DNA from 4 places in the Streptomyces fungicidicus genome. Region 3 is predicted to be linked to each of the others. Evidence: riboswitches for the same ligand, from Rfam matches in the RefSeq annotation. Region 3 holds a riboswitch; each other region holds the start of a gene.

Evidence for each region. Region 3 has a riboswitch for cyclic di-AMP ahead of CNQ36_RS20645 (transglycosylase SLT domain-containing protein). Riboswitches for the same ligand answer to the same signal wherever they lie in the genome.
Region 1: it holds a riboswitch for cyclic di-AMP, as region 3 does, so the genes downstream of both, CNQ36_RS04875 (C40 family peptidase) here and CNQ36_RS20645 (transglycosylase SLT domain-containing protein) in region 3, are expected to answer to the same signal.
Region 2: it holds a riboswitch for cyclic di-AMP, as region 3 does, so the genes downstream of both, CNQ36_RS14215 (LysM peptidoglycan-binding domain-containing protein) here and CNQ36_RS20645 (transglycosylase SLT domain-containing protein) in region 3, are expected to answer to the same signal.
Region 4: it holds a riboswitch for cyclic di-AMP, as region 3 does, so the genes downstream of both, CNQ36_RS21705 (C40 family peptidase) here and CNQ36_RS20645 (transglycosylase SLT domain-containing protein) in region 3, are expected to answer to the same signal.

What each region holds. Positions count from the first base shown of each region.
Region 1 is NZ_CP023407.1:1,102,166-1,109,856, reverse strand. Features, by position in the region: gene bioD (dethiobiotin synthase) at 1-296, opposite strand, end outside; gene CNQ36_RS04905 (adenosylmethionine--8-amino-7-oxononanoate transaminase) at 298-1,578, opposite strand; gene bioB (biotin synthase BioB) at 1,571-2,731, opposite strand; gene CNQ36_RS04895 (8-amino-7-oxononanoate synthase) at 2,879-4,006, shown strand; gene CNQ36_RS04890 (DUF397 domain-containing protein) at 4,076-4,300, opposite strand; gene CNQ36_RS04885 (helix-turn-helix domain-containing protein) at 4,310-5,170, opposite strand; gene CNQ36_RS04880 (ATP-binding protein) at 5,383-5,862, shown strand; gene CNQ36_RS04875 (C40 family peptidase) at 5,923-6,396, opposite strand; cyclic di-AMP (ydaO/yuaA leader) riboswitch at 6,400-6,589, opposite strand; gene CNQ36_RS04870 (hypothetical protein) at 6,937-7,245, opposite strand; gene CNQ36_RS04865 (ATP-dependent Clp protease proteolytic subunit) at 7,253-7,691, opposite strand, start outside.
Region 2 is NZ_CP023407.1:3,166,594-3,174,284, reverse strand. Features, by position in the region: gene CNQ36_RS14230 (nucleoside triphosphate pyrophosphohydrolase) at 1-649, shown strand, start outside; gene CNQ36_RS14225 (cytochrome P450 family protein) at 691-1,965, shown strand; gene CNQ36_RS14220 (LysM peptidoglycan-binding domain-containing protein) at 2,164-3,147, shown strand; cyclic di-AMP (ydaO/yuaA leader) riboswitch at 3,353-3,522, shown strand; gene CNQ36_RS14215 (LysM peptidoglycan-binding domain-containing protein) at 3,527-4,237, shown strand; gene eno (phosphopyruvate hydratase) at 4,496-5,776, shown strand; gene CNQ36_RS14205 (FtsB family cell division protein) at 5,876-6,352, shown strand; gene CNQ36_RS14200 (DUF501 domain-containing protein) at 6,383-6,934, shown strand; gene CNQ36_RS14195 (Ppx/GppA phosphatase family protein) at 6,931-7,691, shown strand, end outside.
Region 3 is NZ_CP023407.1:4,504,171-4,511,861, reverse strand. Features, by position in the region: gene CNQ36_RS20665 (ABC transporter permease) at 18-893, opposite strand; gene CNQ36_RS20660 (ABC transporter ATP-binding protein) at 880-1,863, opposite strand; gene CNQ36_RS20655 (LolA family protein) at 1,905-3,125, opposite strand; gene CNQ36_RS20650 (polyprenyl synthetase family protein) at 3,367-4,377, opposite strand; cyclic di-AMP (ydaO/yuaA leader) riboswitch at 4,909-5,072, shown strand; gene CNQ36_RS20645 (transglycosylase SLT domain-containing protein) at 5,076-5,564, shown strand; gene CNQ36_RS20640 (HAD family hydrolase) at 5,528-6,400, opposite strand; gene CNQ36_RS20635 (GNAT family N-acetyltransferase) at 6,645-7,691, shown strand, end outside.
Region 4 is NZ_CP023407.1:4,706,955-4,714,645, forward strand. Features, by position in the region: gene CNQ36_RS21685 (PspC domain-containing protein) at 1-498, opposite strand, end outside; gene CNQ36_RS21690 (ATP-binding protein) at 676-1,968, shown strand; gene CNQ36_RS21695 (LuxR C-terminal-related transcriptional regulator) at 1,965-2,678, shown strand; gene CNQ36_RS21700 (hypothetical protein) at 2,727-3,080, shown strand; gene CNQ36_RS21705 (C40 family peptidase) at 3,098-4,273, opposite strand; cyclic di-AMP (ydaO/yuaA leader) riboswitch at 4,282-4,440, opposite strand; gene pcrA (DNA helicase PcrA) at 4,697-7,174, shown strand; gene CNQ36_RS21715 (M23 family metallopeptidase) at 7,219-7,691, opposite strand, start outside.

The DNA.
Region 1 (7,691 bases), 3.4 Mb from region 3:
AGCTTGGCGGCCCGCTCCGCGACCTCGTGCGGATGCACCGGCGCCCGCCCCGCGCGGCGGGCCGCCGTGGCGGGCGCCAGCGGATCCGGGTACCGGGCGAGTTCGGCCGTCGTCACCGGACCGGCGAGCCGCGCGACCTCCTCGGCGTCCCCCGGCTCGCCCGGCCGCACACCCGTCTGCGCCGCCTTCAGCACCGCCACCGACCGGCCCGCCGCGAGCGCCGTCGCGGCGACCGCGGCCGTCACCACGGTCTTGCCGACCTCGGTGCCCGTCCCCGTGATCACCATCACCGGCATGTCATCCCTCCTTCGCCGCCGCGCACACCGCGCGGGCGATCCGCGCCACGTCCGCGTCACCCGTGACGTACGGCGGCATGGTGTAGATCAGATCGCGGAACGGCCGCAGCCAGACCCCTTCGCGCACGGCGGCCCGGGTGGCCGCCTCCATGTCCACCGGGTGATCGAGCTGCACCACCCCGATGGCGCCCAGCACCCGCACCTCCCGCACCCCGGGCAGCCCGGCCGCCGGAGCCAGCCCCTCGCGCAGCCCGGTCTCGATCCGCTTGACCTCCGCGAGCCAGTCCTGCCCGAGCAGCAGCTCGACGGAGGCGCAGGCCACGGCCGCCGCCAGCGGATTGCCCATGAAGGTCGGACCGTGCGCCAGCACGGGCACCTCGCCGCGGGAGATGCCGTCCGCCACCCGTGCGGTGCACAGCGTCGCCGCCATGGTGAGGTAGCCGCCGGTCAGCGCCTTGCCCACGCACATCACATCCGGGGTCACCGCCGCGTGCCCGGCCGCGAACAGCGCGCCCGTGCGCCCGAACCCGGTCGCGATCTCGTCGAACACCAGCAGCACGTCGTGCGCGTCGCACGCCTCGCGCAGCACCCGCAGATACGCGGGGGAGTGGAACCGCATCCCGCCCGCGCCCTGCACCACCGGCTCCACGATCACCGCGGCCAGTTCGCCCGCGTGGCGTTCGACCGTCTCCCACAGGTGGCCGGCGTACGACTCCTCGTACTCCGCGGGCGGGGCGTCGGCGAACACCTGGCGCGGCAGCACCCCGGACCACAGCTCGTGCATCCCGCCCTCGGGGTCGCACACCGACATCGGCTGCCAGGTGTCGCCGTGGTAGCCGCCCCGCCAGGTCAGCAGCCGCCGCTTCTCCGGCCGACCCAGCGAACGCCAGTACTGGAGGCACATCTTCATCGCGACCTCGACCGACACCGACCCGGAGTCGGCCAGGAACACGTGCTCCAGGCCCTCCGGCGACATGTCGACAAGGAGCTTCGCCAGCCGCACGGCGGGCTCGTGGGTGAGCCCGCCGAACATCACATGGCTCATCCGCCCGAGCTGCGCTCCGGCGGCCTCGTTGAGCACCGGGTGGTTGTAGCCGTGGATCGCCGACCACCAGGACGACATCCCGTCGACCAGCTCGCCCGCACCGTCGGCGAGCCTCAGCCGTACCCCGCTCGCCGACTCCACGACGAGCGGTTCCTGACGGCCCGGCATCGGCCCGTACGGATGCCACACGTGCCGCCGGTCCAGTTCCAGCAGCTCGGCGACGGACCGCTCAGGCATTGGGCGCGAGGTCCGTTCCGGCGCCTCGGCGGCGCACCGCGACCAGATCGGTGCGCGGCGCGTCGGCCGCGCTCCCGCACGCTCCCGCAGCCTCGGGCGCCGTACCGCAGGCGCCGCCGCCCTCGTGGGAGCCGCAGCCGCCGCCGGCCGCGCGGTGCCCGGGCAGCGTCACCTGGTCGGCGCCCTCCACCTCGAACCCGGCGTCCGCGATCATCTCCAGGTCCGCCTTGCCCGCCTGGCCCTCGCTGGTGAGGTAGTCGCCCAGGAAGACCGAGTTGGCCAGGTGCAGCGCGAGCGGCTGCATGGTGCGCAGATGGACCTCACGGCCGCCGGCGATCCGCACCTCCACGTCCGGGCAGACGAACCGCACCATCGCCAGGATGCGCAGACAGCGCTGCGGGGTCAGGTGCCACTCCCCGGCGAGCGGAGTGCCGTCCATCGGGATCAGGAAGTTGACCGGCACCGAGTCCGGGTCCAGCTCGCGCAGCGAGAGGACCACGTCGACCAGGTCCTCGTCGGACTCGCCCATGCCGGCGATGAGACCCGAACAGGCGGACAGGCCGGCCGCGTGCGCCTTCTGCACCGTGTCCACCCGGTCGGCGTACGTGTGCGTGGTGGTGATGTCCCCGTACGTCGACTCGGACGTGTTGAGGTTGTGGTTGTAGGCGTCCGCGCCGGCCTGGCGCAGCCGCTCCGCCTGGCCGTCGGAGAGCAGCCCCAGACAGGCGCACACCTCGACGCCCTCGTTCTGCTCCTTGATGGCCCGGATGGTGTCGGAGACCCGGTCCACGTCACGGTCGGTCGGACCCCGCCCGCTCGCCACCAGGCACACCCGTTTGGCCCCGCCCGCGAGACCGGCGGCGGCCGCCTGGGAGGCCTGGTCCGGCTTCAGCCAGGTGTACTTGAGGATGTCGGCCTTGGAACCGAGCCGCTGGGAGCAGTAGGAGCAGTCCTCCGGGCACAGGCCGGACTTGAGATTGACGAGGTAGTTGAGCTTCACCCGTCGGCCGAACCAGTGACGGCGCACCTTGCCGGCCGCGGCCACCACATCGAGCAGGTCGTCGTCGGACGTCGCGAGGACGGCCAGAGCTTCCGCGCGGGTCGGCGTCTCGCGCCGAAGCCCCTTGTCCACCAGCGTGTTCAGCAGGTCCATGAGAGCCGATCCTGTCCTACCCGACCCGCCGGGGCCAAGGAGAGTTCGTACAACAGAGGCGCTTCGAGGTGTGGGTATTGCCACACAGTGGTCCGTACGGGCTGCCGCTAGTGTCTGTGCACTGCCTACAAAAGCCCTGGAGGACCCATGGCGTTCGGCTGGATCGACGAGCAGGCGGAACTGCGCCGCCGGGCCGGGCTCGTGCGCACCCTGCGTCCGCGGGCGGCCGAGTCCCCGCTGCTCGATCTGGCGAGCAACGACTATCTGGGCCTCGCCAGGCACCCGGAAGTCACCGAGGGCGCGGCGCGGGCCGCGCGGACCTGGGGCGGCGGTTCGACCGGCTCCCGGCTCGTCACAGGCAGCACCGAACTCCACGCCGAGCTGGAGGGCGAACTGGCGGACTTCTGCGGCTTCGAGGCGGCCCTGGTCTTCTCCTCCGGGTACGCGGCCAACCTCGCCGCCGTCACCGCGCTGGCCCCGCACGGCTCCCTGATCGTCTCCGACGCGGGCAACCACGCCTCGCTGATCGACGGCTGCCGGCTGGCCCGCGGGACGACGCAGGTCGCGGCGCACGCCGACCCGGACGCCGTGCGCAAGGCGCTGGGCGGGCACGAGGGGCCCGCGGTCGCGGTCTCCGACACGGTGTTCTCGGTGGACGGCGACGCCGCCCCGCTCACCGGGCTCGCGGAGGCGTGCCGGGAGCACGGCGCGGGTCTGGTGCTCGACGACGCGCACGGCCTCGGCGTGCTCGGCGACGGCGGGCGCGGGGCGCCGCACGCGGCGGGACTGGCGGGCGCCGACGACGTCGTCGTGACGGTGACGCTGTCCAAGTCGCTCGGCGGCCAGGGCGGAGCGGTGCTCGGGCCCTCCCGGGTGATCGGCCACCTGGTCAACGCGGCCCGGACGTTCATCTTCGACACGGGACTCGCCCCCGCGGCGGCCGGCGCGGCGCTGGCGGCGCTCCGGCTGCTGCGCCGCGAACCGGCCCGCGCGGCGCGGGCCGGTGAGGTCGCGCGGGAACTGCACACCCGGCTGACGGCCGCGGGCCTGGAAGCGGTGCGTCCGGACGCCGCGGTCGTCTCCGTGCGTGCTCCTTCCCCGGAGCAGGCCGTGCGTTGGGCGGCCGACTGCCGGGCGGCCGGCCTGTCCGTGGGCTGTTTCCGTCCTCCTTCCGTGCCCGACGGCGTGTCACGGCTCAGGCTGACCGCCCGCGCGGACCTGTCCGGGGCGGAGATCGAACGCGCTGTACGGGTGATCGGCGAGACGCGGCCATGAGTCGGCGGGGCACGGCCGTGTGTCGCTCGACGACGGGGTGATCGGTCGGGTGGGCGATCCGGGGTCCGCTCAGCGGACCCCGTTCAGGAACTCCGTCCAGCTGCCCGGTGAGAAGAGCAGCGCGGGCCCGTCCGGGGCCTTGGAGTCGCGCACGGCGAGCAGTCCGGCCAGGGCTCCGGTGGTCGGCCGGGCCGTCTCCACACAGTTGTTCGCCCCCGTGCTGTAGCTGCTGCGCAGCCACCGGGCATCGCGCAGTGCGGGGCTGGAAGGGATGGTCCGAGGCGGTGCGGGCATCGTGCCTCCTTACACGCCGGCTGCGGCACCGGCGATGAAATCCAACGAGTCCTCGGGCGAAAGGGCGTGGATCGAAAGGGCGTTGAAGGCCTCCGAGTAGGCCCGGAGGTCTTCTTTCCGCTCGAGGTGGAGGCTACTCGTCAAGTGGTCGAGAACAACCACATCCAGATCAGAAGTGCGCGAAAATGAAAAGATTACGAAAGGACCTGTCACGCCGATATGCGCACCGGCGGTGAAGGGCAGGACCTGCAGGCGCACCTGGGGCAGCCGGGCCGCCTCGACCAGCCGGTTCAGCTGCCGGGACATCACACCGGGACCGCCGACCTCCCGGCGCAGCACCGCCTCGTCCAGGACCGCGCTCAGCTCCAGCGGCGGCTCCGCCCGCAGCACGTCCTGCCGGGCAAGCCGCACCTCCACCAGCGCGTCCAGCCGTTCCTCCGACGCGCCCTCCAGCGCCGCCTCCGTCACCGCGCGGGCGTACTCCGGCGTCTGCAGCAGTCCGGGAATCACCGTGGTCTCCAGGGTGCGCATCGCGCTGGCCTGCGACTCCAGGCTGATGAAGTCCCGGTAGGTGGGCGGCAGTACGCCCCGGTAGGCGTGCCACCAGTGGTGCCGGCCGCCGTCGTCACCGGAGCCCGAGAGGACCAGCAGCAACTGCCGCAGCTGCGGATCGCCGACACCGTAGACGTCGAGCAGCAGCCGCACGTCGGCCGGTTTCACCCCGCTCGTGCCCGTCTCGATCCGGCTCACCTTCGACTGGTGCCAGCCCGCCAGCCGGGCCGCCTCACCACTGGTGAGGTTGGCCGAGGTGCGCAGCGCGCGCAATTCGGCGCCCAGCTTCCGGCGGCGCACCGCGGGACCGTTCTGCATGGGCTTCTCCTTACTCCTTCCGAGCCGCCCGGATACGCTCTCCCGTCGCAGAGTTCACCGCTTCGGGCGACAGATATATGCATATCTTGGTGGATCGCCGCCCAGCGCCGTGCGGTGATGGCAGTCTGACGACGAACCACCAGTGCGGGACCGTACTCGAACCAGCCGCCCCGTGCCGGACCGCGGTTCCGTGGGAAAGGGACGACGTCGCCATGGCAGACCATCTGGAAGCATCCGTCACTCTGCCGAGCGATCCCGGCTCGGTCTCCGCCGCCCGTGCGCATGTGGTGGGCACGCTGGAGGAATGGGGGATGCCGGCGGACGCGGAACTGTGCGACACCGTCCGGCTGATCGTCTCCGAGCTCGCCACCAACGCGGTGCAGCACACGTTCGGGCAGTCCCCCACGTTCACGGTGGACATCGTCCTGATCCGTGACGAGCGGGTGCACATCGGGGTGACGGACAGCCACCCGGGGTTCCCCAAGCGGCTGCCCGCGGCGGTTCAGCAGGACAACGGCCGCGGGCTGGTCATCATTCGCTGGCTGACCGCGGAGTGCGGCGGCAGGCTGAGGATCCGCCCCACGCGTGAGGGTGGCAAGACGGTCTCGGTGGAGCTCCCGTGGGCCGCCCAGGCCGTCCAGACCGCCCAGGCCGCCGAGACGGTCACGGCGGCGGGCCGGCGGGAGCAGTAGGCGCCCTCTCGTCCACGGACGTCGGGACGGCGGGCCCCTCGGTGCCGCCGCCCCCGCGGATCACCTCACCCGGCCGTACGAGACGCTGCGGGTCCAGATCTTCTGCAGGCGCACCACGTCCCCGGTCTTCGGGGCGTGCCAGATCTTGCCCTTACCCGCGTAGATGCCGACGTGGTAGACGTAGCCGCCCGAGTGGAAGAACACCAGGTCTCCCGCCTTGCGACTCTTGGCGGAGACATGGCGTGTGTGGTTGTACTGCTGGTCGGCGGTGCGCGGCAGCTTCTTGCCCGCCTTCTTGAACGAGTACAGCGTCAGACCGGAGCAGTCGAACCTGTTCGGCCCTATGGCGCCCCACTGGTAGGGGGAGCCCTTCTTGGAAGCGGCGATGTGCAGCGCCTTGGTGGCCAGGCCCGCGGCCGCGGCCTCCGAGGCGGCTCCCGGGACCGCGATGGTGCCGCCCACGGCGGCCAGGGTGAGGGCCGAGGCCGTGCCGGCCCGGGCCATGAGAGACGGGACACGATTGAGCGCAGTCATGCGCAACCCTTCGTCAGCCGCCTGTGAAGGATGACCTGTCGGATTCGGGCTGGCGAAGTGGCCCGGCCGCACGAGTGCGGCTTCACCCCAAGGACTGCTCGGAACTGACGCTCCGGCGGCCCGTCGTGCTTGGGTCCTCCACTCCTGCCGATCCACTCCTGTCGACCCGTCATCCGGGCGGCGGCAGGACTCGGCGTCCGCCCGGATCGCCCCGCCGCGGCGGCGGGGTCTTGTCGTCAGTCAGGGATCTTGGCTCATGGCGCGATCGAAAACCCAACGGAACGGGTGGTTTGTGTTGTTACTCACCACTCATCCGTTCGGGTGGACACCCCACTGTTCGGGGAGTCGGCCGACACCCGGCGGAGTCGCGGACCAGCGGTGGAACGACTCATTCCGGCATTCGGGTGCGCAGGGTGAGCAACTTCGGCGCCCCGAAAACAGCAGGTTCGTCTACGCCGGATGGTGGTAAGCCGTTTGGTCCGTTTCAACCCCGGCCGGGGCGCACCGCCGACCGGGGTCGTCGTGCCGGGTGCGCGCGGGTCAACTGCCGGACTCGGGCGGCAGGGTGACCCGGGCCGTGCGCCGTTCGCCGTCCAGCACCCGCAGGGCCCGGGCCAGCGTGGCGGAGTGCAGCTCGCTCTCGCCGCGCCCGTGCATCAGGGTCAGCGCGTCGCGCAGCGCGATCGCCTTGCCGACCAGCGCCTGGGCGGCACGCAGCCCGCGGTAGGTGTCGCCGCCGAGGGCGGGATTGACCCGGCCGAGCAGGTCGACGGCCTCGAGGTAACGGTCGATCAGCTCGGCCTCCGCGCGGGTCAGCGCGGGCAGCGGAGGCAACTCGGGGGGCAGCACCGGCGGCTCACCTCGCGCCTGAGGCGGGCGAGAGGCTCCTGCGGTGGGGCACGACGCGGTCCGCCAGGCCGTACTCGACCGCCGCCCCGGCGTCGAGGACCGTGTCCCGCTCGATGTCCGCCCGGACCTGTTCCGCGGTGCGGCCGGTGTGGCGGACCAGCATCTCCTCCATCCGGGCCCGGATGCGGTTCAGCTCCTCGGCCTGGATCGCCAGGTCGCTCGTCTGTCCCTCGACGGGCTCCAGGAGGACGGGCTGACGGAGCACGAGGCGGGAGCCGGGCAGTACGAGCCGCTTGCCCGGGGCGCCGGCGGCCAGCAGTAGCGCGGCGGCCCCCTCCGCCTGGCCCAGGCAGACGGTCTCCACGTCGCAGGTGACGTAGCGCAGCGTGTCGTGGATCGCCGACATGGCGTGGAAGGAGCCCCCGGGGGAGTTGATGTACAGCGAG
Region 2 (7,691 bases), 1.3 Mb from region 3:
GGAGCTGCTGCCCGCCTCCTACGACCTCCCCGGCGCCCGGCTGCTCGACCTGGTGCAGGTCATGGACCGGATCCGCGCCGAGTGCCCGTGGTCGTCCCGGCAGACCCACAAGGGCCTGGCGAAGTACGGCATCGAGGAGGCGTACGAACTCGTCGAGGCCATCGAGGAGGGCGACCGGGACGAGCTGCGCGAGGAACTGGGGGACGTGCTGCTCCAGGTCGTCTTCCACGCCCGTATAGCGGAGGAGGACCCCGACGCGCCCTTCTCGGTCGACGACGTGGCCGGCGGCATCGTCGCCAAGCTGATCCACCGCCACCCGCACGTCTTCGGCGAGGAGACGGCGGACACGCCGGAGGACGTCAAGGCGCACTGGATGCGCACCAAGGCCGAGGAGAAGCGGCGCAGCTCGGTGACGGAGGGGGTGCCGATCGGGCAGCCCGGGCTGGCGCTGGCGGCGAAACTGGGGTCGCGGGCGCGGAGCGCGGGACTGGAGGTGCCGCTGCCGGCGGGGGAGGACGTCGGTTACGAGCTGCTGGCGCTGGCGGTGCGGGCGGAGGCCGCCGGGGTGGACCCGGAGGCGGCGCTGCGGGCGGCGGCGCGGGTGTACCGCGACGCGATACGGGCGGCGGAGGGGCAGAGCGGGGGATAGCGCGGGACGGGCCCGCCCCGCCCGCCCGCTACCGTCGAGGTGTGACCAACCACCCCTCCGCCTCCACCCCCACCCCCGAGCTGTTCAGCTGGGAGTTCGCCGCCGATCCCTATCCCGCCTACGCCTGGCTGCGCGAGCACGCGCCGGTGCGCAGGACACGGCTGCCGAGCGGGGTGGAGGCGTGGCTGGTCACGCGGTACGGCGACGCCAGGCAGGCCCTGGCCGACAGCAGGCTGTCCAAGAATCCCGCGCACCACGACGAGCCCGCGCACGCCAAGGGGAAGACCGGCATCCCCGGGGAGCGGCAGGCGGAGCTGATGACGCATCTGCTGAACATCGACCCGCCGGACCACACCCGGCTGCGACGGCTGGTCAGCAAGGCGTTCACCCCGCGCCGGGTCGCCGAGTTCGCGCCCCGGGTGCAGGAGCTCGCCGACGGGCTCATCGACCGGTTCGCGGACAGCGGCTCCGCGGACCTCATCCACGAGTTCGCCTTCCCCCTCCCCATCTACGCCATCTGCGACCTCCTCGGCGTCCCGCGCGAGGACCAGGACGACTTCCGCGACTGGGCGGGCATGATGATCCGTCACGGCGGAGGACCGAGGGGCGGAGTCGCCCGCTCCGTGAAGAAGATGCGCGGGTACCTCGCCGAGCTGATCCACCGCAAGCGCGAGGCGCTCCCCGCCGAGCCGGCCCCCGGCGAGGACCTCATCTCCGGTCTCATCCGCGCCTCCGACCACGGCGAGCACCTCACCGAGAACGAGGCCGCCGCGATGGCCTTCATCCTGCTGTTCGCCGGGTTCGAGACCACCGTCAACCTCATCGGCAACGGCACCTACGCCCTGCTCACCCATCCCGGCGAGCGCGAGCGGCTGCAGCGGGGTCTCGCCGCCGGGGACCACGGACTCCTGGAGACCGGCGTCGAGGAGCTCCTGCGCTACGACGGCCCCGTGGAGCTCGCCACCTGGCGGTTCGCCACCGAGCCCGTCACCCTCGGCGGGCAGCGCATCGCGGCCGGCGACCCCGTCCTCGTCGTGCTGGCGGCGGCGGACCGGGACCCGGAGCGGTTCGCCGACCCGGACCTGCTCGACCTCGGCCGGCGCGACAACCAGCACCTGGGGTACGGCCACGGCATCCACTACTGCCTGGGCGCCCCGCTGGCCCGGCTGGAGGGCCAGACCGCGCTCGCCACCCTGCTGACCCGCCTCCCGGACCTGCGGCTCGCCGCGGATCCCGCCGAGCTCCGCTGGCGCGGCGGGCTCATCATGCGCGGACTGCGCACGCTGCCCGTGGAGTTCACCCCGCCGCGGACGTGACGGACCGGGCGGCCGTCCGCCCTGCCCGCCAACGGACCAGCGCAAACATGACACGCCCTCATGTCTGTGATCTTCACGTGATCTGCGCGGCATGAACTTGTGACAAGTGATCGACTGCCGATACGTTCACCCATCAAGTGTGGTGGCTCGTACTCCGACTCGCCGCACCGTCATTGCTGTCTCGCGAAAGGTCTCCGCATGCTCTCCGGGAACGGTCGGCACCGTCGCCCCCGCCAGGCTCCGGCTCTCCTCGTCGCGGCCGGAGTGACCGGCTCCGCCATCGCGATCCCCCTCCTCGGGGCAGGCAGCGCGAGCGCGGCCGACGGCGCCACCTGGGACCGGGTCGCCGAGTGCGAGAGCGGCGGCTCCTGGAGCCAGAACACCGGCAACGGTTACTACGGCGGACTGCAGTTGACCCAGGACGACTGGGAGAACTACGGCGGCCTGGACTTCGCGCCCAGCGCCGACCAGGCCAGCCGCGGCCAGCAGATAGCCGTGGCCGAGAAGATCCTCGCCGACCAGGGGGTCGGCGCGTGGCGCACCTGCGGGCTGCTCTCGGGCCTGGAGCAGGGCTCGGCATCGGCCGACATCGACACCGGCGTGTCGGAGGACTCGACGAAGAGTGGGTCCGGCTCATCCGATTCCTCCGACTCATCCAGATCGTCCGACTCCAGCGAATCCTCCCCTTCCTCCGGTTCGTCCGATGACGAGAGCGTCGCCGGCGATTCGGCCAAGTCCGACAAGTCAAGCGATTCCGGCAAGGATTCGGACACCGCCTCCGACGGGGGATCCGGCGCCTCCCCCTCCGCCTCGAACGCGCCGAAGAGTGACGAGTCGGACAAGTCGGGGCAGAGTACCGGTTCTTCGGGGGCCGTCGACGGTGAGGACACGGGCAACGGCCGTCATCGCGGCGTGAGCGCCGAGGAGGGTGACGGCGGGGACCGTGCGCCGGGATCGTCCGGACGGCATGCCTCCCGCGGCGCGGACGCCTCGCGCGACGCCGCCGACGGCTCGTACACCGTGCGCACCGGCGACAGCCTCTCGTTCATCGCCGACTCCCTTGAGCTCAAGGGCGGATGGCGCTCGCTCTACGCCGTGAACGAGCAGGTCGTCGGCGTCGACCCGGACCTCATCCTGCCCGGTCAGGAGCTTGAGGTCGGGGTCGAACCGGGCGAAAAGTGACGCCCGAAAGGGCCTGACGGCGGCGGCAGTTGGCGTCATGGTTCGCGCTGAATGTCCGGTTTAAAGACTGTGAGATATAGGTCTCAGAAGCCCTGATCGTCTTTGATATTCCGCGGATCGCGTGTCTACGGTCGTGACCGCTCGCCATCGCGGGCCCCGGCTGCCGCCACGCCGAATCCTGCCAGTGGCAGCACGGGAACAGTCGTCGCGTAATGCGCCGTAGGCAGGAGCGGGGGACCCAAGGTAAGCGCCGAGTCCGGGCAGTTGACGCCGGATCCGGCTTGGGGTGAAGCCGTGTCCCGGGAGGGGCGCGGCCGGGCAACTCAACCGGCCCGAACCCGACAGCTCACCTCGCAGGCGTCGGTGAGGGGATCCCAGCATGCTGTTTTCCACCAAGGGCAAGCACCGTCGTCCGTCCAAGGCCACCCGCGCGCTCGCCGTGGCCGGCGTCGCCTCCGCCGCCGTCGCCGCCCCGCTGATGGCGGCCGGCAACGCCTCCGCCGCCACCGCCTCCGAGTGGGACGCCGTCGCCCAGTGCGAGTCCGGCGGCAACTGGTCCATCAACACCGGCAACGGCTACTACGGCGGTCTGCAGTTCTCGGCCTCCACCTGGGCCGCGTACGGCGGCACCCAGTACGCCGCCTCCGCCGACCAGGCCAGCAAGGCCCAGCAGATCGAGATAGCCGAGAAGGTCCTCGCGGGCCAGGGCAAGGGCGCCTGGCCGGTCTGCGGCACCGGCCTGTCCGGCGCGGCCTACAGCGGCTCCTCCTCCAACGGCTCCGGCTCCTCGCAGGGCTCCGGCTCCACCGAGACCCGTGAGACCGAGCAGAAGGCCTCCCGCTCCGCCGAGCGCCCGGCCGCCGAGAAGCAGGCCGAGCCGAAGGCCGAGCAGAAGACCGTCACCACCCCGACCGGCAAGAAGGTCGAGAAGGGCGACGGCGAGTACAAGGTCCTCAAGGGCGACACCCTGAGCTCGATCGCCAAGGAGCACGACGTCAAGGGCGGCTGGGCCAAGCTCTTCGAGCTGAACGACGACATCGTCGACGACGCCGACCTCATCTTCCCGGGCCAGCAGCTGCACCTGAAGTAAGCGGCAGCGGTCCCCCTGCTCCCCGCCCCGGTGCGTCTTCCCCCGTACGCACCGGGGCGGGGTTCTCATGTCGGGACCGGACCGGGTTCCGCGCGGGTTTCCCGAAAACTGCTTTGTTCCGTCCGGAAACAATTTACTCTCGGTTCTGTCCACGGGGCGGGTGGCCGGATGGCCGATCGCCCGGAGCCGGTTAGGCTCGGTCTCGCAGGACCCGCCGTGGCCCTGCTCACCCGCGTCACATCCATGAAGGAGATGCTCGTGCCGTCCATCGACGTCGTCGTAGCCCGGGAAATCCTGGACTCCCGAGGCAACCCCACGGTCGAGGTCGAGGTCGGCCTCGACGACGGCAGCACGGGTCGTGCCGCCGTCCCGTCCGGCGCCTCCACCGGTGCCTTCGAGGCCATCGAACTCCGTGACGGCGATGCCAACCGTTACCTGGGCAAGGGTGTCGAGAAGGCCGTCCTGGCCGTCATCGAGCAGATCGGCCCGGAGCTCGTCGGCTACGACGCCACCGAGCAGCGCCTGATCGACCAGGCGATGTTCGACCTGGACGCCACCGACAACAAGGGCTCCCTCGGCGCCAACGCCATCCTCGGCGTCTCGCTCGCCGTCGCCCACGCCGCCTCCGAGGCCAGCGACCTCCCGCTCTTCCGCTACCTGGGCGGCCCGAACGCGCACCTGCTGCCGGTGCCGATGATGAACATCCTGAACGGCGGCTCGCACGCCGACTCCAACGTGGACATCCAGGAGTTCATGATCGCGCCGATCGGCGCGGAGTCCTTCTCCGAGGCGCTGCGCTGGGGCACCGAGGTCTACCACACCCTCAAGAAGGTCCTGAAGAGCAAGGGCCTGGCCACCGGCCTCGGCGACGAGGGCGGCTTCGCCCCGAACCTCGGCTCCAACCGCGAGGCCCTCGACCTCATCCTCGAGGCCGTCAAGGAGGCCGGCTACACCCCCGGCGAGCAGATCGCCCTGGCCCTCGACGTGGCCGCGTCCGAGTTCTACAAGGACGGCGTCTACACCTTCGAGGGCAAGGAGCGCTCGGCGGCCGAGATGACCGAGTACTACGCCGAGCTCGTCGAGGCGTACCCGCTGGTCTCCATCGAGGACCCGCTGTTCGAGGACGACTGGGAGGGCTGGAAGACCATCACCGCCAAGCTCGGTGACAAGGTCCAGCTCGTCGGCGACGACCTGTTCGTCACCAACCCCGAGCGCCTCGCCCGCGGCATCGACGAGGGCGCCGCCAACGCCCTGCTGGTCAAGGTCAACCAGATCGGCTCGCTGACCGAGACCCTGGACGCCGTCGAGCTGGCCCAGCGCAACGGCTTCAAGTGCATGATGTCGCACCGCTCCGGCGAGACCGAGGACGTCACCATCGCCGACCTCGCCGTCGCCACCAACTGCGGCCAGATCAAGACCGGCGCCCCGGCCCGCTCCGAGCGCGTCGCCAAGTACAACCAGCTGCTGCGCATCGAGGAGATCCTCGACGACGCCGCGGTGTACGCCGGCCGCAGCGCCTTCCCGCGGTTCAAGGGCTGACCTGCCCCGTAGAGGCGGCGTCGTACGTACGTCCCCGTACCCGGTCCCGTACCGTGTGCGGGGACGTACGCGCGTAAGCAGGTGAACCGGAGGCGGAACATGGCGGTCAAGGACCGGGACCGTTTCTCCACCGCGACCAGGATCCGGCTGATCGGTGAGCAGACCGCCGCCCGGGTCTACCGTTCGCAGACCAAACGCCAGGCACGCCGCTCCCGGCTGACCGGACGGGCGGCGCTGCTCGCCCTGGTGGTCTGCTCCCTGATCGTGGCCCTCGCCTACCCCATGCGGCAGTACGTCTCCCAGCGCGCGGACATCGCCGACCTCCAGCAGGAGCAGGCCGAGACCCGCCAGCGGGTCGAACGGCTGCGCGACCTCAAGGCGCGCTGGCAGGACGACGCGTACGCCGAGCAGGAGATCCGCCGGCGACTGCACTACGTCCTGCCCGGCGAGACCGGATACATCGTCATCGACCCGGGCACGGCCAAGCAGTCCCGTGCGGATCTCGAGGCCGCCGACCGCCCCTGGTACGCGAACGTCTGGGACGGCGTCGACAAGGCCGACGCCGCCGCCCGGTAACCCCCATCGAAAGCCGCAGAGAAGACAGGTATGGAAACCCCTCCGCCCACGACCCCCCGCACCGAGCCCACCGACGCGGACGTCGAGGCCTTCAAGCAGCAGCTCGGGCGGCCCCCGCGCGGGCTGCGCGCCATCGCGCACCGCTGCCCCTGCGGGCAGCCGGACGTCGTGGAGACCGCGCCGCGGCTGCCCGACGGCACCCCCTTCCCCACGCTCTACTACCTCACCTGCCCGAAGGCGAACTCCGCGATCGGGACGCTGGAGGCCAACGGCGTGATGAAGGAGATGACGGAGCGGCTGGCCGCGGACCCGGAGCTGGCGGCCGCCTACCGCGCGGCGCACGAGGACTACGTCCGGCGCCGCGACGAGATCGAGGAGCTGAAGAACTTCCCCAGCGCGGGCGGCATGCCGGACCGGGTGAAGTGCCTGCACGTGCTGGTCGCCCACTCGCTGGCCGCCGGCCCCGGCGTCAACCCGCTGGGCGACGAGGCGCTGGCGATGCTGCCGGAGTGGTGGCGCAAGGGCGCCTGCGTGACGCTGCCCGTGAAGCCCGTGAAGCCCGTGAAGGAGGACGGCCAGTGACCCGGGTCGCCGCCATCGACTGCGGTACCAACTCCATCCGGCTGCTGGTCGCCGACGCGGACCCGGTGACGGGTGAACTGACCGACCTGGACCGGCGGATGACGATCGTGCGGCTCGGCCAGGGCGTCGACCGCACGGGGCGGCTGGCGCCCGAGGCGCTGGAGCGGACCTTCGCCGCCTGCCGCGAGTACGCGCAGATCATCGAGAAGCACGGCGCCCGGAACCTGCGCTTCGTCGCCACCTCCGCCTCCCGCGACGCCGAGAACCGCGACGAGTTCGTGCGCGGGGTGGTGGACATCCTGGGCGTGGAGCCCGAGGTCATCACCGGCGACCAGGAGGCCGAGTTCTCCTTCACCGGCGCCACCAAGGAGCTGACCGGCCGGACCGATCTGCACCGCCCCTTCCTGGTCGTGGACATCGGCGGCGGCTCGACCGAGTTCGTCGTCGGCGGCGAGCATGTGCGCGCCGCCCGCTCCGTGGACGTCGGCTGCGTGCGGATGACCGAGCGCCACCTGGTGCGGGACGGGGCCGTGTCGGACCCGCCCACCGCGGAGCAGGTCGCGGCCATAAGGGCCGACGTCGAGGCCGCCCTCGACCGTGCCGAGGAGACGGTCCCGCTGCGCGAGGCGCGCACCCTGGTGGGCCTGGCCGGGTCGGTGACGACGGTGTCGGCGATCGCCCAGGACCTCCCCGAGTACGACTCCGCGGCCATCCACCACTCACGCGTCTCCCGTGACCGGGTCCGCGAGATCACCGA
Region 3 (7,691 bases):
TCCGCGCCACCGCGTTTCTAGGCGGTGATGTCCTTCGCCGTGAACCGCGCCCACGCCGCCGAGCCGAACACCGCCGCGTACAGGGCCTGGAGGCCGAGGTTCTTCGTCAGGTCGTCCCAGTAGACCGGTTCGCGCATCAGGTCGGCGAAGGACAGCCAGTAGTGGGAGAAGAGGTAGGGGTGGAGGGCGTGCAGCTGGGGGATCTGGTCGAGGATCTGGACCGTGATCAGCAGCCCCACCGTGGTCGCCATCGCCGCGATGCCGCTGTTGGTCAGCGTCGAGACGAACAGGCCGAGCGCCGCCACCCCGATCAGTGACACGGCGACGACCAGGGCGATCAGCAGCGCCCTCGCCAGCCCCTCGGAGAAACCGATGCGGGTGCCCGAGATGGTGGTCAGGTCGCCCAGCGGGAACAGCAGCGCTCCGGTGATCAGCGCCGAGACGGCGACCACGAGCGTGGCGACCAGACAGAACGTCATGACGGCCGCGTACTTGGTGAGCAGCAGGCGGCTCCGCCCGGCGGGGGCCACCAGCAGATAGCGCAGGGTGCCGGCGCCGGCCTCGCCGGCGACGGCGTCGCCCGCGACCACTCCGATCGCCATGGGCAGGAAGAACGGCAGTATGGCGGCGAGCGCGGTGAAGACCAGGAACAGGCCGTTGTTGGTGATCTGCGAGATGAACGCGGGGCCGCCGCCCCCGCCGCCCCCGCCACCGGCCGACGAGCCGTCACCGGTCTCGATCCGCACCGCGATGCCGACCAGGACCGGCACGGCAGCCAGCACCCCGAGCAGCGCCAGGGTGCGCCAGCGCCGGAAGGTGGTGAGCAGCTCGCTGCGGAACAGGCCGAGGGTCCACAGCGGGCTCGCCTTCCGCACCGCTTCAGCCTGCGACATCGAAACCCTCTCCGGTCAGCGCCACGAACGCGTCCTCGAGCGAGGCCCGTTCCACTCCGAAGCCGCGTACCCGGACCCCGGCGGCGACCAGCGCCGCGTTCACCTCGGCGAGATCGCGTTCGGGCACCTCGCCGGTCACCCGCTCCTCGGCCACGACGACGTCGGCGACGCCCTGTTCCTTCAGCACCCGGGCCGCGTCCGACGGGTCCGGCGTCGTCACCGCCAGCCGGCCACGGGCCCCCGCGGCCAGGTCGGCGACCGGACCCTGGGTGATCAGCCGGCCCTGCGCCATGACGGCGGCGTGGGTGCACACCTGCTCGATCTCGTCGAGCAGGTGGGAGGAGAGGAAGACGGTGGTGCCGTCCAGGGCCAGTTCACGGACGAGGGTGCGGATCTCCCGCATGCCCTGCGGGTCGAGGCCGTTGGTCGGCTCGTCCAGGACGAGCAGCCGGCGCGGCTGGAGCAGGGCGGCCGCGAGGCCGAGCCGCTGCTTCATGCCGAGGGAGTACGCCTTCGCCTTCTTGCCCGCGGCGGCCGTCAGGCCGACCCGGTCCAGGGCGGCGGCGACGCGGGCCCGCCGGGTGCGCGGATCGGCGGTCGGGTCGGCGGAGTCGTAGCGCAGGAGGTTGTCCCGGCCGGACAGGAAGCCGTACAGGGCCGGGCCCTCGATGAGGGCGCCGACGTGGGGCAGCACGGCGCGCGCGGAGCGCGGCATGGGGCGCCCCAGGACGTGCGCCGTGCCGGAGGTGGGCTCGATCAGGCCCATCAGCATGCGGATGGTGGTGGTCTTGCCGGAGCCGTTGGGACCGAGGAAGCCGAAGACGCTGCCCGCCGGGACGGTCAGGTGCAGACCGTCCACGGCGAGCTGTCCGCCGCGGTAGCGCTTGGTGAGGGCGCGGGTGGTGATGACACCGTCACCCGGGTCCCTCTCTTCGCGCCGCTCCGGTCCGGTGGCGGACGCCTCGCCCATCGGCTCCCTCGTTCCCTGTCACGTCGTAAGGTCCCGGGGCCCTACTTCCCCGCGTCGGCCGCCTTCACGAGGGCGTCCTTGGTGACCGCGCCCACGTAGACCTTGCCGTCCTCGGTGATCAGGGCGTTGACCAGGCGGGTGCTGAACACCGTGCCCGTGCCGAAGTCGCCCTTGACGCGGTCGCCGAGCGAGTCGAGGAAGCCGCCGAGGTCGCCGCCCGCCTCACCGGTGGGCAGGCCGCCCCGGCCGCCGGTGTCGAAGGTGGCGATGGAGTTCCAGCCCTCGCCGAGCATCTTCAGCCCGTCGAGACCCTTGGCCAGGTCCTCCTCGGACTTGGGGGCCTTCTCCGGCTTCCCGGAGTGCTCCCGGCCCTCGGCCCGTCCGTCGTCCTCGGTCACCTTGGCGCCTTTGGGCGGGGTGAAAGCGAACGTGGAGGCGTCCGGCTTGTCGAAGCTCACCTTGGTGAAGCCGACGTCCACGACGGCCGAGCCGCCGCTCGCCGGGGTGAGCGTGAACTTCAGCGGCATGCCGGTTTTGTGGTCCACCGCGATGCTGATGGCGCCGACCGTGGAGCCGGACTGCCGGGGCTTGACGACCAGCTTGTACGCGTCCCGGCCGGCCACCTGCGCGGTGCCGTCGACGGTCACGGACGTGGTGTCGTCGACCGACTTCAGGGCCTCCTCGGCGAAGTCCTTCGGGGTGGCCGGGGGCTGCTGCTCCCGGTCCTCGCCGGACGGGTCGACCGTGCTGTGGTAGACCTCGTTGGACGCGCTGTCGTAGCCCCAGACGTCCTTGCCGTCGTGGATGAGGCTGTACTCGGCGGCGTTCTCGAGGAGCGACAGCTTCTGCTTGTCCGGGCCGTCGGCCGCGACGCGCAGCGTGTGCGTGCCGGAGGCCAGTTCGGTGAGCTTGGCGGTCGGGTCGGCCGAGGAGCCGCCCTCCCCGCCGCGCTCCATGGCGCCGGAGGCGAGGCCGCTCTCCAGGCCGCCGAGGTCCGGCAGACCGAGGTCCGTGGTGATCTTCACGGTGCCGGACAGCCGCTCGACGTCCGACTTCGCGATCTTCTCTATCAGCTGCGCGGCGGTGATCTCCGGCAGGTCCGGGTCGCCGGAGTCGGCGAGGGCGGGGACGAGCCCGATGGTCGCGGCCGCCACCCCCATCACCGTGACCGGGACGACGTACCGGGCGGCCCTGCGCCGCGCCGGGCGCGGCTCGTCGGCCTCGCCCACGGTCGTCGTGTCGTCGGATTCGTACGGTGCCATGTGTGCCCTACCTCCGTGGTCGGCGGCGGCTTCCGTCTCGTGTCCTCGCACCAGTCTCACCCCGAGCCGCCATTCTCACCCGAATCGGTGAGAAGTGGTGTTGTCCGTCGTTGTCCATCTGCCCAAATTCCGCAGGCGGATTCGTCAGACCCCGGACGCAACTCCGTGTACTGCTGGGGTATGACACGGGGGGCGGTTTCCTCCCCCGACCATTAGGGGTCGCGGGGGAGTTCGGGCCGGTTCAGCCCGCCCGGTGCACCACCGCGTCGCACAGCTGCACGAGCGCCGCCTTCGCCTCGCACTCCCGCAGCGGGGCCAGCGCCGCGCGCGCCTCCTCGGCGTAGCGGACGGTGTCCCGGCGGGCGTGCTCCAGCGCGGGGTGGGCGCGCAGCAGCCGCAGCGCCTCGGCGTGCCGGGCGTCGTCGGTGAGGTCGGAGTCCAGCAGCTCGCACAGGGCGAGGTCGTCGGCGAGTCCGAGCCGGGCCGCGCGCTCGCGCAGCCGCAGCACGGGCAGCGTGGCGATGCCCTCGCGCAGGTCGGTGCCGGGGGTCTTGCCGGACTCGTGGGAGTCGGAGGCGATGTCCAGGACGTCGTCGGCGAGCTGGAAGGCGACGCCGAGCCGTTCGCCGTACTGGGTGAGGACGTCCACGACCGTGTCGTCGGCGCCGGACATCATCGCGCCGAAGCGGCAGGAGACCGCGACCAGCGAGCCGGTCTTGCCGCCGAGCACGTCCAGGTAGTGGTCGACCGGGTCACGGCCGTCCTGGGGTCCCGCGGTCTCCAGGATCTGCCCGGTGACCAGCCGTTCGAACGCCTCGGCCTGTACCCGTACCGCCTCCGGGCCGAGGTCGGCCAGGATGTGCGAGGCCCGGGCGAACAGGAAGTCGCCGGTGAGGACCGCGACGGAGTTTCCCCAGCGGGCGTTCGCGCTGGCGACTCCGCGGCGCACCTCGGCCTCGTCCATCACGTCGTCGTGGTAGAGCGTGGCCAGGTGGGTCAGCTCCACCACCACGGCCGAGGGCACGACACCGGGCGCGTAGGGGTCGCCGAACTGGGCGGAGAGCATCACCAGCAGGGGGCGGAAGCGTTTGCCGCCGGCCCGCACCAGGTGCTGGGCGGCCCCCGTGATGAGGGGCACCTCGCTCTTGGTGGCCTCGAGCAGTCCCTCCTCGACAGCCGTCAATCCGGCCTGGACATCGGCTTCCAGAGCCTGGTCCCGCACGCTCAGCCCGAACGGCCCGACGACGGTCACGAGGGGTCTCCTGTCTGCTGGTGTCTTCTGGCGATTACAGGGATTGTCGATAGGTCGCTGCCATCACTCGAGTCAGCGTATCCGGTCACGTTTCGATCACCGCCAGCGCCCAGGGTTACGGGCAGGGCGGTACGGGACCGGGAACGGAGTGCTTTTGATCGGCTGATAGCAACGGACATTCCCCTACTTCCCGGGCGTAGCGACCCGCCAACCATCCTGCCCGGACCGCCGTCCGATTTGCCGCAATTGGCAAGCGAATTCCCCTTGGCGGTAAATACTCTCCGGGCCTGCCGCCAGTGAAGTGAGTCACGCCCGAACGCCGCCCGTCCGCCCCTCCCCCGCACCGGCGTTTCCCCTTCCACCGGACGGAAGTTGACCCTTGGCAATCGCAAAGGATCAAGTAGCCCAAAACCCCCATTCGAAGATCAAACGGCCCCTTATGTGATTCCCACACTTGTTCCCGGCATCCGCTCTCGCATACGTTCCCGGCCTGCCGGGTGGACGCCTAATCCTGCCGCCGCCCGCATCCACCACCGACGATCACTCAGTACGGCAGGAGCGGGGGACCCAGGTAAGCCGCCGGACCGGCCACGCGCCGGGACGGCTCGGGGTGAAGCCATGCCCGCAGGGGCACGGCCGGGCACTCTCCCGCCCGAACCCGACAGCTCACCTCGCAGGCGTAGGAGAGGAACCCACACATGTCTGCTCCCGCCCAGCGCCCGCGCTTCGGCAACCGCCGCCTCGTCCGCTCGCTCGCCGTCGCCGGCACCGGCGTCGCCATGGTCGCCCTGCCGCTGTTCGGCGCCACCGCCGCCTCCGCGGCGACCACCGACACCACCGCGGCCGCCGCCTCCACGACGGCCTACCCGGACAACCTCGACGGCTGGATCCGCGAGTCGCTGGACGTCATGGCGCAGAACGGCATCCCCGGCAGCTACGACGGCATCCACCGCAACATCATGCGCGAGTCCTCCGGCAACCCGCTCGCCATCAACAACTGGGACTCCAACGCCGCCGCCGGCACCCCGTCGAAGGGTCTGCTGCAGGTCATCGACCCGACCTTCCAGGCCTACCACGTGCCCGGCACCGCCTTCGACCCGTACGACCCGGTCGCGAACATCACGGCGGCCTGCAACTACGCCGCCGACCGCTACGGCTCCATCGACAACGTCTTCAGCGCGTACTGAGCCGACCGCTGACGGCCCAGCACGGCCGCACCATCGAACAGTCGCTCGAGGACGACGGCCACGCCGTCGTCCTCGTTCGACGTGGTGACCTCGTCGGCCACCGCCTTCAGCTCCGGATGCGCGTTGCCCATGGCGACCCCGTGGGCGGCCCAGTCGAACATGGGGATGTCGTTCGGCATGTCGCCGAAGGCGACGGTCCCGGCCGCGCTCAGCCCCAGGTGCTCGGCGGCCAGCGCGAGACCGGTCGCCTTGGTCACCCCGCACGGCTGGAGCTCCACGGTGCCCGGCCCCGACATGGTGACCGTGGCCAGCGAGCCGACCACCGACCGCGCCGCCGCCGCCAACGCGTCGTCGGACAGGTCCGGGTGGCGCAGCAGCACCTTGCTGATCGGCCGGTCCCACAGCTCGGCGCGCCGCTCGACCCGTACGGCAGGCAGGGTCGGGTGCGGCATCAGATAGCCGGGCTCGATCAGCGTCAGCCCGTCGACCCCGTCCTGGTCGACCGCGGCGTACACCTCCCCCACCTCGGCCTCGATCTTGCCGAGCGCGGTCTCCGCCAGTTCCCGGTCCAGCGTGACGGACCACAGCATCCGGTCCGCGCCGGCGTCGTACACCTGCGCGCCCTGTCCGCACACCGCGAGCCCCGTGCAGCCGAGGTCGTCCAGGAGCGGCTGCACTCTGGGAGCCGGGCGCCCCGTCACCACGAGGTGCCGCGCGCCGGCCCGCTCCGCCCGCGCGAGCGCGGCGAGGGACCGGTCGGAGAGGGTGTCGTCGCCGCGCAGCAGCGTCCCGTCCAGGTCGGTGGCGATGAGTGAATATGCGGTGGGTGCGGCCATGATCAGAGAATACGGACAACACGACGGCCCGATTCACCGTGGACGGATCCGCTGCCCACCGTGTACGGAACGGCTCGCTTTCGGTGCGGTTCGCCTTCCGTCATCGCCGGGTACGGACCGGTTGAGGACTCTTTCCCCGTTTGGCGAGAACATGCGCCGCTATCTACCGGCGAGCCGGTCCCGGGCGGTACCTTCCAGATGTCCAGGGGGGACTTGATCGGGGGGTCAGGTGAGCGGTGGACGCATGCGTGTGCTGAGTCCGCGGGAACTCGGCGAGGGGGAGCGGGAGCGCTGGCGGGAACTGCGCGCCCTGGCGGACGCGCCGCGCAACCCCTTCATGGAACCGGAGTTCACCGTCGCGGTGGGCCGGGTCCGGCCACAGGCCCGGGTCGCGGTGCTGTACGAGCGGGCGGAACCGGCGGGCTTCCTGCCGTACGAGCGGGGCGCGTGGGGGCAGGGCAGGGCGATCGGGCTCGGGGTGTCGGACTGCCAGGGCGCGGTCCTGGCCCCCGGTGCGGCCCCGGAGGCCGGTGAACTGCTGCGCGGCTGCTCGGTGTCGAGCTTCGCCTTCGACAACCTGGAGGCCGGCCAGGGGTTGTTCGTGCCGTACGCGGCCGAGGAGCACGCCACCTACGTCATCGACGTGGAGAAGGGCTACGAGACGTACGAGTCGGTGCTGCGCACCCAGTCGCCGAAGTTCCTGAAGACCACGCTGGCCAAGGAGCGCAGGCTGGGCCGCCGGGCCGGGGCCGTGCGGTTCGTCTTCGACGAGCGGGACCCGGCCGCGCTGCGCGCGCTCGTCGGGTGGAAGTCGGCGCAGTACCGCAGGACCGGGCGCCGCGACCGGTTCGCGCGGGAGTGGATCGCCCGGCTCGTGGGCCGGCTCGCCGAGACCCGGTCCGCGCAGTGCACGGGCACCCTGTCGGTCCTGTACGCCGGTGACCGCCCGGTCGCCGCGCACTTCGGGCTGCGGTCGGCGTCCGTGCTGGCCTGCTGGTTCCCGGCCTACGACGTGGAGTTCGCGAAGTACTCGCCCGGTCTCGTGCTGCATCTGCGGATGGCCGAGGCGGCGGCGGCCGAGGGCATCGGGATGCTCGACATGGGGCGCGGCCCCGCCGAGTACAAGGACTCGCTGAAGACGGGCGAACTCGCCGTCTACGAGGGGGCGGTGACCCGTCCGGGCGTGGGCGCGGCGCTGCACTGGCTGAGCCGTGAGCCCGTGCGCCGCGCGCACGGCTTCGTCCGCGCCCATCCGCGCCTCGCGGCGCCGGCGTCGCGGGTCCTGAGGGGC
Region 4 (7,691 bases), 200 kb from region 3:
GTCCGCCACCGCCTGGGCGGCTATGTGGTCGGTGCTGGGGACGGCGCCGCGCCGCCGCGACCAGTACCCGGCGCCGGCGAGCAGCAGGGACAGTATGACGGCGAAGCTCAGCACGCCGTCGTTGCTGAGCATGGTGAGGAAGACGCCGCAGCCGACCAGCGCGAACAGCACGGCCGTCAGGGTGTGGCCGTCGACCCGGCCGGTCAGCAGCTTGCGGATCTCGTTCTCCTCCTCGTCCTCGTACGGGACGAAGAGCCAGGCGAAGCCGTAGAAGATGAGGCCTATGCCGCCGGTGGCGGACAGGACCGCGAGCGTGATCCGGAAGATCACCGGGTCCATGTCGCACTGCCTGCCGAGCCCCGCGCACACACCGCCGAGCATCTGGTGCCGGCGGTCGCGCCGGAACCGTCCGCTCTCGGGTTCCGGTGTGACGGCGGTCGCGCCCTCCGGGCCGGGAACGGGTTCCGGACCCGTCGCGGCGTGCTGGTGATCGGTCATGGCTCCATGGTGACGGGCGAGCGGCCGCGGCGGCAGTCCGAACGACCCTGGCCGGACCCTGATATCGGTCCCCGAGTGGGGGCGGGGGAGCGTTCGAGGGGGCGGCGGGGGAGATCAGGGGAGTCTCCGGGGCCGACCCTGATGCTCCGGCACTTCGGGCGTGTGACCATCATTGGCATGTCGGAAGCCGCAGCAGCGCCAGTCGCCGAGCCGCGGCCGCCGCGCAAGCTCTACCGCAGCAGTGACGGACGCTGGCTCGGTGGTGTGGCGCGGGGGCTCGCCGGGCACCTCGGGCTGCCCGTGATCTGGGTACGTCTCGCCTTCGTCAGCCTGTTCATGGCCGACGGTCTCGGCGCGCTGCTGTACGCGGCGTTCTGGTTCTTCGTTCCCCTGGGCGTCGGCGGCGTGGACGCGCAGAAGCCGCCCTCGCTGGTGACGACGGAGGCCTCACCGGACGGCCGGCGCAGACTCGTCACCCGGAAACCGGACAAGGGCCAGATGGCCGCCCTGCTGCTCATGGTCGTGGTGGCCATGATCTTCGTGGGCAATGTGAACCTGAGCAACGGCGCCAGGGCCTACCTCTGGCCGACCGTGCTGGTCGGCGCGGGTGTCGCCCTGGTCTGGCGGCAGGCGGACAACGCCCGCCGGGCACGCTGGATGGAGGTCGGCCGTCGCCGCCGCACGGTCACGCTGCTGCGGGCCGTGGCCGGTGTGCTGCTGGTGACGGCGGGCGCCTCCGCCATCTTCGTCCTGCGCGGTTCCGGCAGCCACCTCGGCTCGGTGCTCCAGGCGGCGCTCGCCGTGCTCGTCGGCATCACCCTCCTCGCCGGCCCCTACCTCGTGCGCATGACCCAGGACCTCTCCGAGGAGCGCCTGATGCGGATCCGGGCGCAGGAGCGCGCGGAGGTCGCCGCCCACGTCCACGACTCGGTCCTGCACACCCTCACCCTGATACAGCGCAACGCCGACAACGCGGGCGAGGTGCGCCGACTGGCCCGCGCCCAGGAACGCGACCTGCGCGCCTGGCTCTACAAACCGGAGGGCAACGGCAAGGACGAGGACGACGAGCCCGCCACCCTCGCCGAGGCCGTGAAGCGCAACGCCGCCGAGGTCGAGGACAAGCACGGCGTCCCCATAGAGGTCGTGGTCGTCGGCGACTGCCCGCTCGACGAGAGAATAAGCGCGCAGATGCAGGCCGGACGCGAAGCGATGGTCAACGCCGCCAAGTACGGTGGCGAGGGAGGCGCGGTGCAGGTCTACGCCGAAGTCGAGGGGAAGAAGGTCTTCGTGTCCGTCCGTGACCGGGGCCCCGGCTTCGATCTGGACTCGATACCCGCCGACCGCATGGGCGTCAGGGAATCGATCATCGGCCGCATGGAGCGCAACGGCGGCACGGCGCGGCTGCGCGCGGTGCCGGACGGCGGCACGGAGGTCGAGCTGGAGATGGAGAGGGCGGAGAAGACGTCATGAGCGAGCCGACCGAGGCGAACGGAACGGAGCCGGCGGGGAGCGCCGCCGGGCGTCATGTGCGAGTCGTCCTCGTGGACGACCACCGCATGTTCCGCACGGGCGTCCAGGCCGAGATAGGCCAGACCGGCCAGACGGGCGTCGAGGTGGTGGGTGAGGCCGCCGACGTCGACCAGGCCGTCACCGTCATCACCGCGACCCGGCCCGAGGTGGTCCTGCTGGACGTCCACCTGCCCGGTGGCGGCGGTGTCGAAGTGCTGCGCCGCTGCGCCCCGTTGATGAGCGACGCCGAGCGGCCGGTCCGTTTCCTCGCCCTGTCCGTGTCGGACGCGGCGGAGGACGTGATCGGCGTGATCCGGGGCGGCGCCCGGGGCTATGTGACCAAGACGATCACCGGGACCGATCTGGTCGACTCGATCTTCCGGGTGCAGGAGGGGGACGCCGTCTTCTCGCCGCGGCTGGCCGGCTTCGTCCTCGACGCCTTCGCGTCGACCGACGCCCCGCCGGTCGACGAGGACCTCGACCGTCTCACCCAGCGCGAGCGGGAGGTGCTGCGGCTGATCGCCCGCGGCTACGCGTACAAGGAGATCGCCAAGCAGCTGTTCATCTCGGTGAAGACGGTCGAGTCGCACGTCTCGGCGGTGCTGCGCAAGCTCCAGCTGTCCAACCGCCACGAGCTGACCCGCTGGGCGACGGCGCGGCGACTGGTCTGACCGGGCCGGTGTCGGAGGGGGCGGGGCCGCTGGCTAGGCTCCGGCCCCATGGACGTACTCATCCACCTCTTCGTCGGTCTGCACATCATCGGCATCGCCTCGCTCCTCGGCGGCTTCCTCACCCAGATGAAGGCGATGGGGAAGGGCACCGCCCGCTTCGTCCCCGCGATGCTGCACGGCGCCCTGACGATGCTGGTCACCGGAGTGGTCCTGGTCGGCCTCAACCAGGCCCAGGACTACTCCGTCGACAACATCAAGATCGGCGTGAAGCTGGCCCTGCTGATCGTGATCCTCGGCCTGGTCTATGTGAAGCGCGACGAGGAGACGGTGGACAAGCGCCTGTTCGGCCTGGTCGGACTGCTGACCACGGTGAACGTCTTCATCGCGGTGCTCTGGACGTGAGCGCCGCCCGGCGCTGATCAGGCCGGGCGCACGATGCTGTGGATCGAGGACTCCCCGTCGTAGTAGACCGACTCCTCGCGGACGTACGCGCCGGGCTTCGGGGCGTGGATCATCATGCCGTTGCCGATGTAGATGCCCACATGGGTGATGTCGTCGTAGAAGAAGACCAGGTCGCCGGGCTGGGCCTGGGAGACGGGGACCGTCGTGCCGGCGTCGACCTGGTCGTAGGTGGTGCGCGGCAGGGTGACGCCGGCGGCCTTCCAGGCGGCCTGGGTGAGGCCGGAGCAGTCGTAGGAGCCGGGGCCGGTGGCGCCCCAGACGTACGGCTTGCCGATCTGCGCGCGGGCGAAGGCGATCGCCTTCTCGGCCTTGGCGGCGTACGAGGAGTCCGTCGACGTCGACGGTGAGGTGCCCGAGCCGGAGGACTCCGACGAGCCCGAGGTGCCGCTCTCCTGCTGAGCGGCCTCCTCCTGCGCCTTCTGCCGCTCCGCCTGCTGGCGTGCCAGCTCGGCGGCCTTGCGGGCGGCCTCCTGCTGCTTCTTCTTCTCGATCGCCGCGAGCCGCGCCTTCTCCTCGGCGGTCAGCTTCGCCATCAGCTCACGCGCGTCGCCGAGCTTCTTCTGGACGGTGGCCTTGGCCGTCTTCAGGTCGCCCTGGGACTCGGTGAGCGTCTCGAGGCTCTCGGTGGCCTCCTGGCGCTTCTTCATCGTCTCGGACTGCTGGGTGACGTAGTCGTCGACCGCGACCTTCTGGCGGCCGGTCATCCGGTCCATCAGCTGGCTCTGGTCGAAGATGTCCTGGGGCGTGTCCGCGAGGAGGAAGGTCGCGGTGTCGGGGATGCCGGCGCCGGTCCGGTACTGGGCGGCCGCGAAGGAGCCCAGTTCCTCCCGCGCCTCGTTGAGCTTCTGCGTGCGCTTGGCCACGTCGTCGAGGAGCGTGTCCACCTGCTTGCGCTGCTTCGCGGTCTTCTCCTTGGCCGCGTTGTACTTCTCGGTCGCCGACTCGGCCTGCCGGTAGAGGTCGCCGACCTTCTTCTCGACCTCCTCCAGGCTCGGCCTGTCGTCGTCCGTGGGGGCGGCGTTGGCCGTCTGGGACAACAGGGCCACGGAGGTCAGCGCGGCCGTGGCGAGGACCGGGGTCCGTATGCCTGCCACGCGCGGGCCGGGGGTGCGCGACTTGCGGTGCGACGCCAAGGGAGGCGACTCCTTCCATACTCCGCCTACCGGGTTAGCTGTCGGGTTCGGGCGGGTGGTGCTTCGGAAGGGTTGCCCTACGGCCGCTCCGTGAGGGAGTGGGCCGATTCACCCCAAGGTCTCGGTGGGTCCCCGGCTCCGGCTGCCGCGGTGGGCAGGGACGGACTCGGCGGAGGCCGCGCGGCCCGGCGACGTTCGCCGGTGGGGGTCGAGCGGCCCGCCCGCACCGTAGCCAACTCGTGTGGCCCCTGTGAAGGTTGATGGGTGATATGCCCGATACATTTTCGTGACCTGATCTTCCCGGTCACTCAGGGTGAGGCCGCGGTGCTGGAGGGTGCCCGCCCCGGCCGGCCCGCCGGAATCCCGGGGATGTTTCCGGGGCGGCCCCGGGTTGTCGGTGGGGCACCCTAGACTCGGAGAGCGATGAGCAGCCTCTTTGACGACAGCTTCCTGGCGGACCTCCAGGCCCAGCGGGGCCCCGCGGACGAGCCCCCGCCGCCGCCCGAGGACGAGCACGTGCCGGAGCAGGTTCCGGACGACCTGTTCGGCGGGAAGTTCGACGTGCCGCCGGAAAGGGACGCCTACTACAGGGACGGCGCCCCGCGCCCGGTGCTCGACGCCGCCGCGCTCCTCGAGGGGCTGAACGACAACCAGCGTGCCGCCGTCGTGCACTCCGGCTCCCCGCTGCTCATCGTGGCCGGCGCCGGCTCCGGCAAGACCCGGGTGCTCACCCACCGCATCGCCCACCTGCTGGCCGAGCGGCACGTGCACCCGGGCCAGATCCTCGCGATCACCTTCACCAACAAGGCCGCGGGCGAGATGAAGGAGCGCGTCGAGCAGCTCGTCGGCCCGCGGGCCAACGCCATGTGGGTCATGACGTTCCACAGCGCGTGTGTGCGCATCCTGCGCCGCGAGAGCAAGAGACTCGGGTTCACGTCGTCGTTCTCGATCTACGACGCCGCCGACTCCAAGCGGCTGATGGCCCTGGTCTGCCGTGACCTGGACCTCGATCCCAAGCGCTTCCCGCCGAAGTCCTTCAGCGCCAAGATCAGCAACCTGAAGAACGAGCTGATCGACGAGGAGGACTTCGCGGCCCAGGCCGCCGACGGTTTCGAGAAGACCCTCGCCCAGGCCTACGCGCTCTACCAGTCGCGGCTGCGCGAGGCGAACGCGCTCGACTTCGACGACCTGATCATGACGACGGTCAACCTGCTCCGCGCCTTCCCGGACGTCGCCGAGCACTACCGCCGCCGCTTCCGGCACGTCCTGGTCGACGAGTACCAGGACACCAACCACGCCCAGTACTCCCTGGTCCGCGAGCTCGTCGGCACCGTGGAGCACCCCGTCGACGTACCGCCGGAGGCCGAGGTGCCGCCCGCCGAGCTGTGCGTGGTGGGCGACGCCGACCAGTCGATCTACGCCTTCCGGGGCGCGACGATCCGCAACATCCTCCAGTTCGAGGAGGACTACCCGGACGCGACGACGATCCTGCTGGAGCAGAACTACCGCTCCACCCAGACCATCCTGAGCGCCGCCAACGCCGTCATCGAGCGCAACGAGTCGCGCCGCCCCAAGAACCTGTGGACCAACGCCGGCTCGGGCGCGCGGATCACCGGGTACGTCGCGGACACCGAGCACGACGAGGCGCAGTTCGTCGCCGACGAGATAGACCGCCTCACGGACGCGGGCGAGGCGAAGGCGGGCGACGTCGCGGTCTTCTACCGCACCAACGCCCAGTCCCGTGTCTTCGAGGAGATCTTCATCCGCGTCGGACTGCCCTACAAGGTCGTCGGCGGCGTCCGCTTCTACGAGCGCAAGGAGGTCCGGGACGTCCTGGCCTACCTGCGGGTGCTCGCCAACCCCGAGGACTCGGTGCCGCTGCGCCGCATCCTCAACGTGCCCAAGCGGGGCATCGGCGACCGCGCCGAGGCGATGATCGACGCGCTCGCGCAGCGCGAGAAGATCAGCTTCCCGCAGGCACTCAAGCGCGTCGACGAGGCGTACGGCATGGCCGCCCGCTCGTCGAACGCCGTGAAGCGGTTCAACACGCTGATGGAGGAGCTCCGTACGGTCGTCGAGTCCGGGGCCGGCCCGGCGACGGTCCTGGAGGCCATCCTCGAACGCACCGGCTATCTGGCCGAGTTGCAGGCCTCCACCGACCCGCAGGACGAGACCCGCATCGAGAACCTCCAGGAACTCGCGGCGGTCGCGCTGGAGTTCGAGCAGGAGCGAGGGGAGGGCGAGTCGGTCGCGCTGTCCGACTTCCTGGAGCAGGTCGCCCTGGTCGCCGACTCCGACCAGATCCCCGACGAGGACGAGGACGGCTCCGGCGTCATCACCCTGATGACCCTGCACACCGCCAAGGGCCTGGAGTTCCCGGTCGTCTTCCTCACCGGCATGGAGGACGGCGTCTTCCCGCACATGCGCGCCCTCGGCCAGACCAAGGAGCTCGAGGAGGAGCGGCGGCTGGCGTACGTGGGCATCACCCGCGCGCGGGAGCGCCTGTACCTCACCCGGTCGACGCTGCGCAGCGCCTGGGGGCAGCCGTCCTACAACCCGCCCTCGCGCTTCCTGGAAGAGATCCCGGCCGCCCATCTGGAGTGGAAGCGGACGGGGGCGAGCGCGCCCGTGTCGTCCGGTCGGGCGTCGGGCGTGGCGGCCTCGCTGTCGTCCTCCCGCTCCCGCTCGTCGGCGGCGGGCGCCTCCGGCTTCGCCACCCGGCGGACCGCTGAGAACCCCGTGGTGTCGCTGGCGGTCGGGGACCGGGTCACGCACGACCAGTTCGGCCTGGGCACCGTGGTCGCGGTGAAGGGCACGGGGGCGAACGCGGAGGCGACGATCGACTTCGGCGACAAGCCCAAGCGGCTGCTGCTGCGGTACGCGCCGGTGGAGAAGCTCTAGCCGTCCCGGCTGAGGGACCCGTCGTGGGCCGGGGCCGCCCGGTCCTACGACGGGTCGAGGCCGTGGCTGCGGAACCAGGCGAGCGGGTCGATCGCCGAGCCGCCGCCCGGGCGGACCTCGAAGTGCAGGTGCGGACCGGTGGAGTTGCCGGAGTTCCCGGAGAAGGCGATCGGGTCGCCCGCCTTGACGGCCGTGCCGGAGGGTACCTGGTAACTGGAGAGGTGGCAGTACCACGTCTCCGTGCCGTCCATCGCCGTCACGATCATCATGTTGCCGTAGGCGGAGTTGTACTGCGTGCGCACCGTGCCGTCGGTCGCGGCCATCACCGTCGCGCCGTACGACACGGGGAAGTCGATGCCGGAGTGCACGGACATCCAGTTGATGCCGGACTGGCCGTAGTAGGCGCTGAGGCCGTGCTGTGCGACCGGCAGCGCGAACTTCGGCCGCAGCCGCTCCTTGCGGGCAGCCTCCTCGGCGGCCGCCTTGCGGTCGGCCTCCTGCTGCGCCTTGAGGTCGA